2 regions of the Mumia zhuanghuii genome follow, and region 2 is predicted to be linked to the other one. Evidence: riboswitches for the same ligand, from Rfam matches in the RefSeq annotation. Region 2 holds a riboswitch; the other holds the start of a gene.
The links. A riboswitch is a leader RNA that binds a small molecule or an ion and turns the genes downstream of it on or off. The one in region 2 is predicted to bind cyclic di-AMP.

Region 1: it holds a riboswitch for cyclic di-AMP, as region 2 does, so the genes downstream of both, ACFSDF_RS18585 (transglycosylase family protein) here and ACFSDF_RS12735 (C40 family peptidase) in region 2, are expected to answer to the same signal.

Annotation. Positions count from the first base shown of each region.
Region 1 is NZ_JBHUFT010000008.1:2,111,028-2,116,814, reverse strand. Features, by position in the region: gene ACFSDF_RS18615 (NAD(P)-binding domain-containing protein) at 1-150, opposite strand, end outside; partial or broken gene ACFSDF_RS18610 (NAD(P)-binding domain-containing protein) at 80-226, opposite strand; gene ACFSDF_RS18605 (CBU_0592 family membrane protein) at 309-749, opposite strand; gene ACFSDF_RS18600 (LysR family transcriptional regulator) at 895-1,803, shown strand; gene ACFSDF_RS18595 (hypothetical protein) at 1,806-2,075, opposite strand; gene ACFSDF_RS18590 (APC family permease) at 2,194-3,615, shown strand; gene ACFSDF_RS18585 (transglycosylase family protein) at 3,654-4,115, opposite strand; cyclic di-AMP (ydaO/yuaA leader) riboswitch at 4,117-4,279, opposite strand; gene ACFSDF_RS18580 (hypothetical protein) at 4,575-5,519, shown strand; gene ACFSDF_RS18575 (TerC family protein) at 5,593-5,787, opposite strand, start outside.
Region 2 is NZ_JBHUFT010000008.1:890,700-896,486, reverse strand. Features, by position in the region: gene ACFSDF_RS12740 (AMP-dependent synthetase/ligase) at 1-760, shown strand, start outside; gene ACFSDF_RS12735 (C40 family peptidase) at 1,015-2,043, opposite strand; cyclic di-AMP (ydaO/yuaA leader) riboswitch at 2,055-2,204, opposite strand; gene ACFSDF_RS12730 (hypothetical protein) at 2,331-2,594, opposite strand; gene ACFSDF_RS12725 (DEDD exonuclease domain-containing protein) at 2,701-4,479, shown strand; gene ACFSDF_RS12720 (Lrp/AsnC family transcriptional regulator) at 4,526-4,810, shown strand; gene trpD (anthranilate phosphoribosyltransferase) at 4,823-5,787, opposite strand, start outside.

The DNA of each region.
Region 1 (5,787 bases), 1.2 Mb from region 2:
CACGATCTCGTCCCGCCCGACGTGGCCCTCGGGCTCGTCGCCGTCGCCGGCTCCCGGGGAGGCGGAGCGTCCAGTTCGGGGTGACGAGGGTGGAGCTGTCCCACCGGTTGCGCCAAGCGCGCGCCACCTGGTCACGCTCGAGGACGACATAGTCGACGCCCGCCTCGCGCAGCTCGTGGCTGACAGCGAGCCCGGCCTGTCCCGCACCGACGACGATCGTGGTCATCGCACCCTCCTCGTACGCCCCGTGATCGACGATGCCCCCTCCCGAAGCGATCCGGGAGGGGGCACGCAATCTCGTACGGAGGTCAGGCGGCGGCAGCCACTCCGCGCTCGGTGAGCGCGGCGAGCTCGGCCGTGCCCATCCGCAGGGTGGGATCGCGCTCCTCCATGAAGACGTCGTACGAACGGTCCACGGCCAGCGCCATCGGCGGAGCGGCCGGCAGCGACGCGATCGCCGCCTCGGCCTCCGCACTCTGGGCTTCCTCGCGATCGGCACGCTTCTTGCCCGCGATCATCCAGAGCGCTTGGCCGCCGATGACGACCCAGATGAGGTTCGCCGCAGCCGAGGGCCACACGTGGTTGAACGCCGCAACACCCCCCATGAGGCCGGCGCCCAGGAGGTTCGCCGTCTGGTAGCGCGCCGAGGAGGCGCTCCACCGGCCACGGCTGACGAGTAGGTACGCGGCAGCGCCCGCGACGGCGCCAAACCACCCGAGGGCGGTGACGAAGTCAGCGAACGAGAACATGTGCGGCTCCGAGAGGTCGTACTGGGTGGGAAGGGGTGTCGCCTGCTGCCTCACCGCGAGGCCCCGGCGGCGACTCGTTCAGTCTGCGTGCGGATCGCATTTAGCACAATCGACCCTTTCTTGATCCGGCGTTTAGTATTACTAAATACCTTCCCTCGACCCCCGCCGTCTCGCGTACTTGCTGGCCGTCTATCGGACGGGCGGCATCCTGGCGGCAGCAGATGAGTTGCATGTCACACCGTCAGCGGTCTCCCAGCAGATCGCACGACTGGAGTCGGAGGAGGGTCTCGACGTGCTCGTACGCGGTCCGCGCGGCGTCACCCTCACTCCCGCCGGCCGCGTTCTCGCCGAGACGGCCGAGCGGATCGAGTCCGAGCTCGTCGAGGCCCGCAAGACGCTCGCGACGATGGGCGAGGAAGTCTCGGGACGGGTCGCGGTCGGAGCGTTCCAGACGTCCATCCAGGCGATCGTGGGCCCGTCGCTGAGCAGGGTCCGCGAGGAGTTTCCGGGTATCGACGTCGTCGTCGCCGAGCACGAGCCCGACGACGCGCTCCGCCTGCTGCGCGCCGGCGAGCTCGATCTCGCGCTCGTCGAGCAGGACGAGGACTCCCCCGTCGGCGCGCCTCGAGGGATGAACGACGTCATCCTCCTCGACGAGCCGTGGCGCGTCGTCATCCCCGCTGCCTTCCCGACCCCGACGCAGCTGGCCGATCTCGCCGACGCCACGTGGCTCGGCGCCGAGAAGCAGGTGGCGGCGGCGCGCGCGCTCGTACGGCTCGCGGGGACGTTCGGCGGTCGGCTCCGTACGGCGCACGAGTTCTCCAGCTTCGAGGCGGCGCACGCGCTCGTCGCTGCAGGCGAGGGCGTCGCGATGGTCCCCGCGCTCGCCCTCAAGCAGGACCTCGCGACCGGCGTCGAGGTCGTGTCACTTCCCGGCCTCGGGTCGCGCCGCGTCGTCGCCCGCCACCGCCAGACCCGGCGCGAGCCCGGCGCCGCCGTGTCGGCCGTCCTCGAGACGCTCCTCGTCACCGCAGCAGGCGTGGAGCTGACGTAGGGCTACTCGACCAGCGGCGGGGGTGGCGGCCCCGCAGGGCGCAGGCGCTTCGCCTCGACCCACTGCTCGACCAGGGTCCCCTCCCCCTGCTTGCCGGGCACGAACGCAACGCGCGCGACCCAGCCCTGGGACTCGCGGCGCCACTCGATGACGAGACCGGGGTAGGCGTCGGCCTCGTACCGGCTCAACGACACCCACACGTGTCGGACCGCGCCGCCGTCGCGCGGCTCGACGGCACGCCCGTCGCTGCCGTACCGCCTGTTCGTTCCCACGGCCACAGGATACGACGGGACTCGAACACATGTTCGATGTCCTCCCTATTGGCGAGCCGGATTGCACCCATACGCCACGAGCACGAGAGTGGGGCAGGACCGAACGACGAGGAGCGTCATGACCGATAGCAGGCCCGATGCCACTGCCACCGACGAGGGCCGCGCCCCGGAGCTCCGCCGGTTTCTCACCCCCAAGCTGCTGCTGCTCTTCATCGTCGGAGACATCCTCGGCACCGGCGTCTACGCCCTCACCGGCGACGTCGCGGCCGAGGTCGGCGGCGCGGCCTGGCTGCCGTTCATCCTCGCGTTCGTGATCGCGACGCTGACGGCCTTCTCCTACCTCGAGCTCGTCACGAAGTATCCCCAGGCCGCCGGTGCCGCGCTCTACACCCACAAGGCGTTCGGGATCCACTTCCTGACCTTCCTCGTGGCCTTCACCGTGATGTCGTCGGGGATCACGTCCGCCTCGACCGCATCGCGGCTGGTCGCACGCAGCGTCGACCAGGGGTTCAACCTGAGCTTGGACAAGACCGGCATCCTCCTCGTCGCGCTGGCGTTCATCGTCCTGCTGGCGCTGATCAACCTGCGCGGTGTCGCGCACGGCGTGCTCACCAACGTGGCGCTCACGTTCATCGAGCTCACCGGCCTGGCGCTCGTCATCCTCGTCGGGATCTGGGCGATGACGCAGGGGGACGCCGACTTCTCCCGAGTGGTCGCGTTCGACACGCCTGACGAGAAGAACGTCTTCCTCGCAGTGACGACGGCGACCTCGCTGGCGTTCTTCGCGATGGTGGGCTTCGAGGACGCGGTCAACATGGCCGAGGAGACGAAGGACCCCGTCCGCACGTTCCCTCGCATCATGCTGACGGGCCTTTCGATCACGGGCATCATCTATGTCCTCGTGTCCATCACCGCCGTCGCGCTCGTCCCGATCGGCGAGCTCGCCGCCTCGGAGACGCCGCTGCTCACCGTCGTCGAACGCGGCGCCCCGGACGTCCCGATCGACGAGATCTATCCGTTCATCACGATGTTCGCCGTCGCCAACACTGCACTGATCAACATGTTGATGGCCAGTCGGCTCATCTACGGCATGGCCAAGCAGCGCGTGCTCCCGCCGGGACTCGCCCATGTAGGCGCGCGCCGCCAGACGCCATGGGTCGCGATCCTCTTCACGACCGTGATCGCGTGCGGCCTCATCACGTACGTGTTCAGCGCCAGCGACGACGCGATCGCCACGCTCGGCGGGACGACGGCCCTGCTCCTGCTGGGGGTGTTCACCATCGTGAACGTCACGGTGCTGGTCCTGCGACGCGACCCGGTCGACGACGACCACTTCGTGACCCCCACCGTGCTCCCGGTCATCGCCGGCGTGACGTCGCTCTACCTCGTGACGCCACTGTCCGGGCGTCCTGCCGAGCAGTACGAGGTCGCCGGACTGCTCCTCGGCATCGGCGTCGTGCTCTGGGCGATCACGTGGGTCGTCAACCGCGCGGCGTACGGGGCCAAGACATACGTGAAGGACCCCAGCGAGCTCGAATGAGAGCCCACCGGGGTCCGGGTGTCACGTCAGGCGACGCGTCACCAGAACTTCTTGCGCCACCACCGCGGGAAGTGCCCGATGGCACCCTTCCTGGCGTACCGGTCGCTCCTGGCGAACCCCTGCCACTTCTCGCGCTTGAGCTTGTTGTTCAGACCGAGCTTGCGGGAGCAGCCGGGCCATGCGCCCCAGCCCTGCCCCTTGAGGACCTTCTCGGCGACCGCGATCTGCTCGCGCCGCTTGGCCTTGTGGGCGTACGAGGCGTACTTCTTGCCGCCGTACGCACGCCAGGTGCCCGCGCTGAACTGGAGGCCACCGTGGTAGCCGTTGCCGGTGTTGATGCGCCAGCGCTTGCCTGACTCGCACTTGGCGAGGCGCTCCCAGGTCTTGTCCTTGGCTGCGTTGGCGGGGGTGCTGGTGAAGACCAGCATCCCCAGAACCATGCCGGCGAGCGCCAGCGTGAGAGCGACGCCACGACGGGCGACGCGGAGGGCGTTGAACATGTTGTCCCTTCACAACGCCTGTGGGGTTAGCTGTCGGGTTCGGGCCGAAGGTGCCCGGCCTGCCGCGTTGTTCGTGCGGCAAGGCTTCACCCCAAGGAGCCAAGGCTCCAGAGATGGGTTCCCCACTCCCGCCCGTTCAGATCAAGGTTCGCCGGCCCCCGTGACCGGCCATCCGGGGTAGGCCTCGCCCTTGGGCGGGACTCGGCGTACGAGCGAGGCCTCCGTCAGGCTAACCCACACAAACAAGACATCAAGCCCAAGCGTGGCGGTGTGACCACATTCAGGGCGGCAGGGCGGTGCGGGCGGCGGAGCGGCGGTGAGTCCGGTCCCACCGAGGCCCGCACAGTGGGACCTCAGTCACCGCGCCCGCATTCTCCACACACGCCTTCGGCTCCGCGGCATCCACAGGTGCGCGCGCAGGCGATGTACGGAGCCCGCGAGGACGCGTGAGATGACGGGATGCCCGCACCGACACCGCTTCCAGCTCAGCTGACCAACCGCCCGTTCTCGCGCGACGAGCTGGTCCCGCTCGGACTCTCACCGAAGCTGCTCCTCGGCAAGCGTTTTCGCCGCCTTCATCCCGAGACCTGGGTGCACACGGATCACGCGATGACCGACAGCGACCAGATTGCGGCCGCGGCGCTCGCGGTGCCTTCGTACGCTCAGCCCACCGACGGCACGCGCCTCCGGATGCTCGGGTACGACGACCTCCCCCTGGAGCCGATCTGCTTCGTGGTGCCGGACGACCATCACGTCGCACTCGACGGCATCATGGTGCACCGGACGAAGGAGATGCCGCCTCTCGACGCAAGCGGGGTGACACCCGCCGCGGCATTCCTCGGATGCTGTGCCGAGGAGCCCCTCATCGACCTCGTCGCCGCCGGCGACTGGCTCCTCCGCCACGGTCACGCCACACATGAGGAGCTCGCCGAGCTCGCGATCCGCGACTCCTGGCGCCCCGGCGCAGACCGCGCACTCGAGGTCCTACCGATGCTGAACCCGCGTTCGCGCTCGCCTCGCGAGTCGAAGGTCCGTGCGATGCTCGTCATGGCCGGACTTCCCACGCCTGAGGTCAACGTGGACCTCTTCGTGGAGGGGAGGTTCCTCGGCTGCGCCGACCTGCTCTACCATCGATGGCTGCTCGTTCTCGAGTACGAAGGGCGCCAGCACGCCGAGGATGTCCACCAGTTCAATGTTGACATCGGACGGTACGAGGGGTTTCGCGACCACGGCGTCACGTACGTCCAGATCACGAGCGCACGTTTCGCCCGTCCACGTGCCCTCGTCATCCTCGTACACCGCAAGCTCGTCTCGCTCGGCTATGACGGGCCTGCACCCTCGTTCGGACCACGATGGCGCGCCCTCTTCGCCCCCGTACCCGGCCCTCACGCACGACGGCGGTGAGCCTGGTCCCACCCGATGCTTCTGGGTGGGACCGGACTCACCGCCGAGGCGAGGGACGCGCAGCGCGGCCGCGTCAGGCCTGAGGAATGTCCTCGTGCTCGTCAGGACGCTGCGGAGGCGGCTGGTTGCGCGTCTTCCAGAGGCTTGCAGCCGCGGTGATGCCGAGGACGACGACGATCACGCCCAGGCTGGCCAGCGTCGGCACCTCCGGCACGTCGATGTGCTCACCACCGTTGATGAACGACAGCTCGTTGGTGTGCAGCGCGTG
Region 2 (5,787 bases):
GCACGCCATCTCCGGCGGCGCCCCGCTCGGCGAACGCCTCGCGCACTTCTTCTCTGGCGTCGGCATCACCGTCATCGAGGGGTACGGCCTCACCGAGACGACCGCCGCGCTCGCCGCGAACATCGTCGAGGACTCCAAGATCGGCACCGTCGGACGCCCGCTCCCCGGCACCGAGGTGCGTGTCGCCGAGGACGGTGAGCTGCTGTTCCGCGGTGGCCAGGTCTTCCGCGGCTACTGGAACGCCCCCGAGGCCACCGCCACGGCGATCGACGCCGACGGCTGGTTCCACACCGGCGACGTCGGCGAGATCGACGCCGAGGGCTTCGTGTCGATCACGGGTCGCAAGAAGGAGATCATCGTCACCGCAGGCGGCAAGAACGTCGTCCCAGCCGTGCTCGAGGACCGCGTCCGCGCCCACGTCCTGGTCAGCCAGGCCGTCGTGGTTGGTGAGGGCAAGCCGTTCGTCGGCGCGCTCGTCACGCTCGACGCCGAGGCGGTCGGCCCCTGGCTGGAGCAGCAGGGCCGAGCTGTCGACACCCCGATCGCGGAGCTCGCGGAGGACATTGACGTCATCGCAGCGGTCCAGACGGCCGTCGACGAGGCCAATACGCACGTCTCGCGCGCGGAGTCGATCCGCAAGTTCCGTATCCTCCCGATCGACTGGACCGAGGAGGGCGGCCAGGTGACGCCGACCCTCAAGCTCAAGCGCAACGTCGTGATGCGCGAGCACCGCGACGACGTCGAGTCCCTCTACCAGTAGCTCGGCATCTGCTTGCGTGGTGAGCGCACCGTTGGCGTGCGGCCGTTGGTGGGGCTGGGCGTCCACCCCACACGCACTCGTGGACGCTGCCGCACCGACGTACGGGTGGGCCTGCGGCTGCCGTCGGTGCCTGCGGATGTCGGTTGCTCAGTAGCCACGTCATCTGGCCGCGTGACGACAAAGCCCCGGCCCACCGCGAGGTGGACCGGGGCTCTTGCCGCACGCGCGTCACCCGACGCGGTGCCGCACGCGCGTCACCCGACGCGACGGACTCCGCTCACGGGCATCACGTCCACCGACACGACCTCGACGCTGCGGCCGGGACGCGGGGCGTGGACCAGCTTGCCGTCACCGAGGTAGATGCCAACGTGGCTGACCGGGCTGTAGTAGAACACGAGGTCGCCCGGGCTCATCGACGAGCGGGACACGGACGTGCCCATGCCCGACTGCGCCGACGACGAGTGCGGCAGCGACACGCCCGCTGCGCCGAACGCGGCCATCGTCAGACCGGAGCAGTCCCAGCTGCCCGGACCCGCTGCACCGTACACGTAGGGCTCACCGAGTTGCGCAAGCGCGAAGTCGATCGCCTTCTTGGCGCGGCCGGAGGCGTTCACCTTGGGCGCGCTCGACGAGGCACGGTCGTCGTCACGCGAGGTGCCGCCGCCGTGATCGCCGTTGTAGACCTCTTCGCGCTCCGCGGGCGTCAGCCGCGCCACCACGGCCTCGGCCTCCGCGACACGCTTGTCGAGGGTCGCCTGCTGCTTCTTCATCTCGCCCTGGGCATCGGAGATGACCTCGAGCTTGGACGAGAGCTGCGTGCGGCGCACCTTCAGCTCGTCGGCCTCGCGCTCGAACGCTGCCAGGCGGTCGGCCTGCGTGCTGTTGTACGACTGCAGCGCCGCCAGGCCGTTGAGGAACTCGTCGGGATCACCGCTCGCGAGCAGCTGGGTCGTAGGGCCCATCGGCGAGCTGGTAAGACGGTCGGTGATGGTCTTGGCGAGATCGTTGCGGACCCCGTCGACCTCGGACTCCTGCACCTTGACGTCCGCGCGGAGCTTCTTGATCTGCTTCTTGGCGCCCTCGACCTCTGTCTTGAGCTCGAGGTAGCGCTCGTTCGCCTGCTCGGCTTCGTGGCTGAGCTTGGCCACCTTGCGCTGGGCCTCTGCAAGGCTCGGCGCCTGGGGGTCTGCTGCACTCGGCGACGCACTGAGCGTCGCGGCGAGAACCACTCCTGAGCCAGCGGCGATGGCTGCCTTCATCGACAGCTTGCGGCCGTTCCGCACGTGGGACGGTCTCCTTCGCGTTCTCGACGCCTACCGGGTGAGCTGACGGGTTCGGGCCAAGAACGTGCCCTACCGCGCCCGTGGTGCAGCGCGGATTCACCCCAGGAACGCGTGGGTCCCCGGCTCCGGCGTCGATCGGGGGACCTCGGCCGAACTAGGCGGCTTGCCTGCGCTCTCCGGGGTAGAGAACTCCTCAGGCACGCGAGCCTCACCCTACGCAAGGTGGGGGCCAAGAATCAACGACGACAGGGCCCGATTGTGCACGGTGTGCTTACTCACCCTGAACCTCACGGCTCGTCGGGCGCCTCGCTCTCGACCGACGTCACGAGCCGGAGCGGTGGCACGAGGCCGGCAGAGCTCAGTGCGGCGAGTGCTGCCCCCTCCTCGGCGTCGAGCCGTACGGCGTCGTCAGGAGGCCCGAGGAGCGCGGTGACGACGCAGTCGCCGCACGCCCGGGGGCGCGCCAGGCAGCGGGCGCAGTCGATCGTGAGGGACTCGCCGTGGCCCGTCGCCGGTCCCGGCTGCTGGTGGAGCACGCGAGATTCGTTCATGCTCGGCACGCTACGACCGTGGGCTGACAGAAAGCGGGACCAGCGACACGCCGTACGACCCGGCGATTCGTCCGTGATGTCAGAGCCGCGACCTAACGTCACCCTCATGAAAGCCCCCTCCCCCGCGTCGCCCGTCCCCGTCCAGGGGACTCTCGACGAGCTGGGCCGCGACCTGTCCGCCGTCACGTTCTGTGTGGTCGACCTGGAGACCACAGGCGGCTCGGCGTCCGCCGGCTCGATGATCACCGAGATCGGCGCGGTCAAGGTACGCGGTGGCGAGATCCTCGGCGAGTTCCAGACCCTCGTCGATCCCGAGGGCGAGATCCCGACCTTCATCGCGGTGCTGACCGGCATCACCGACGCAATGGTCGTCGGCGCTCCCCGCATCGGCGAGGCGCTGCCGTCGTTCCTGGAGTTCGCGCGCGGCACGGTGCTCGTCGCGCACAACGCGCCGTTCGACGTCGGGTTCCTCAAGCACTTCTCGGCCGCGCTCGACCTCATGTGGCCCGGCTTCGAGACCCTCGACACCGCACGCCTCGCACGCCGCGTCCTCGTGCGCGACGAGGTCCCCAACTGCAAGCTCGGCACCCTCGCACGCCACTTCCGCTCCACGACGACGCCCAACCACCGCGCCCTTGCCGACGCGCGGGCCACTGTCGACGTGCTCCACGCGCTACTCGAGCGCGTCGGCACGATGGGCGTGACCACGATGGAGGAGCTCGCGACCTTCAGCGCGCGGGTCAGCCCGGCCCAACGTAAGAAGAGCCGGCTCGCCGACCACCTCCCGCACTCCCCCGGCGTCTACCTGTTCCGTGACCGCCACGAGCACGTCCTGTACGTCGGGACGTCCAAGGACCTCCGTACCCGGGTGCGCTCCTACTTCACGTCGAGCGAGACCCGCACCCGCATGGGCGAGATGATCGCGCTCGCGACCCGCGTCGAAGGCATCACCTGCGCCACCGCGCTCGAGGCGCAGGTGCGCGAGCTCCGGCTGATCGCGCACCACAAGCCGCCCTACAACCGGCGCTCGCGCCATCCCGAGCGGGCAACCTGGATCAAGCTCACGCGCGAGCCGTGGCCGCGCCTGTCGTACGTCCGCAAGACCGACGACGACGCCGACTACCTCGGCCCGTTCACCCGGCGCGCCTCGGCGGAACAGGTCGCGTCCGCGCTGCACGAGGCGTTCCGCATCCGCCAGTGCTCCGGCCGTCTGCCGCTTCGTCCGTCCCGTACGGCGTGCGCGCTCGCCGAGATGGGGGGCTGCCTCGCCCCGTGCGACGGGTCGACCACCGACGCCGAGTACGCCACAGAGGTCGAGCGTGTCCGTGCCGCGATCCTCACCGACCCGGTCGAGGTCGTCGAGGCCTCCACCGACCGCATGCGGACCCTCGCCTCGCAGGACCGCTTCGAGGACGCCGCACGAGAGCGGGACCGCCTCGTCAGCCTCCTGCAGGCCACGCACCGCAGCCAGCGGCTCTCGGCGCTGCTCTCGTGCAGGGAGGTCGTCGCCGCTCGCCCGCTCGACCCGGCACGGCGCGAGTGGGAGGTCCACATCGTCCGGCACGGTCGGCTCGTGGCGGCGGGCGTCATGCCGGCGACGACACCGTCCCGCCCGTGGGTCGACGCCCTCCGGGCCATCGCGGAGACAGTGGTCCCGGAGCAGGCCCCGGCCGCGACGGCCGCGGAGTCCGAGCTCGTGCTGCGCTGGATGGAGTCCGAGGGCGTCCGCCTCGTGGACCTCGACGGCGAGTGGGCGAGCCCTGCCCGCGGGGCCGGCCGGCACCTTCCGATCGTCGAGGCCGCAGAGCGATCACGTGCGCTGGCCGCCCCCTTCGACGAGGCCGGGGGCGACGGCTGGCGCACCGAGCACCGGCCCCGTCGATGACGAGTAGGCTGCCCCGCGTACCCCGACTCGTCCGCCAGGAGGGCCCGTGATCACCGCGATCGTGTTCATCAATGCCGAGGTCGACCGCATCCCCGAGGTCGCTGAGGAGATCGCCGCCCTCGACGGCGTCAGCGAGGTCTACTCGGTCACCGGGCACATCGACCTGATCGCGCTCGTGCGCGTCCGTCGGACCGAGGACATCGCCGACGTCGTCGCCGACCGCGTCAACAAGGTCGCCGGCGTCCGCTCGACCGAGACGCACATCGCCTTCCGGACGTACTCCCAGCACGACCTTGAGTCGGCGTTCAGCATCGGCGGTGACCTCGAGTAGCGAACCCGGCCCTCAGACCTCGCGCTGAGAGGCCGCGGCCCACTCGTCGAGTGCACGCAGCGCCGCACCGGAGTCGAGCGCCTCGCGCGCCAGCGCCGTGCTGCGTTCCATCCGCGCGAGAAGGTCGTCCGTGGACCCCTCGTATGCGGCCAGACCCGCGCCGGCGTTGAGCACCACGGCGTCCCGTACGGGGCCCTGCTCGCCCTCGAGCACGCGCCTGAACACCGCGGCGTTGTACGCCGGGTCGCCACCGCGCAGCGCCTCGGCCGACGACAGCGCGATGCCGAGGTCGCGGGGGTCGAAGGTCTGCTGAGTGACCGACTTGGCCCCTTCCGGACCTCCGACGACCCACACCTGCGACGTCGTCGTGGTGGTGATCTCGTCGAGACCGTCGTCCCCGCGGAACACCAGCGCGTCGAGGCCCCGGCGTGCGAACACGCCGGCGACGACTGCGGCCATCCGGGCGTCGGCGACACCGACTGCCATCGCAGCGGGCCGGGACGGGTTGGTCAGCGGGCCGAGGAAGTTGAACGCGGTCGGGATGCCGAGCTCCTTGCGCGGAGCGGCGGTGTAGCGGAAGGACGCGTGGAACACCGGGGCGAAGCAGAACGTGATGCCCGTCTCGGTCGCCAGCTGCGCGACCCGCTCCGGTGTGAGGTCGAGACGGACGCCGAGCTTCTCCAGGACGTCGGCGGCGCCGCTCGCGCTCGACGCAGCGCGGTTGCCGTGCTTGACGACCAACGCTCCGGCCCCGCGCATCGTGACCGCTGACATCGTGGAGATGTTGACCGTCTTCGCCCGGTCACCCCCCGTACCGACGATGTCGACCGTACGGCCAGGGACCTCGATCATCCGTGCGTGGTCGAGCATGGTGGCCGCCAGCCCCTCGACTTCGGCCACCGTCTCGCCCTTGGCGCGCAGCCCGACGGCGAATCCGGCGATCTGCGCGGGCGAGGCGTTGCCGCTGAGGATCTCCT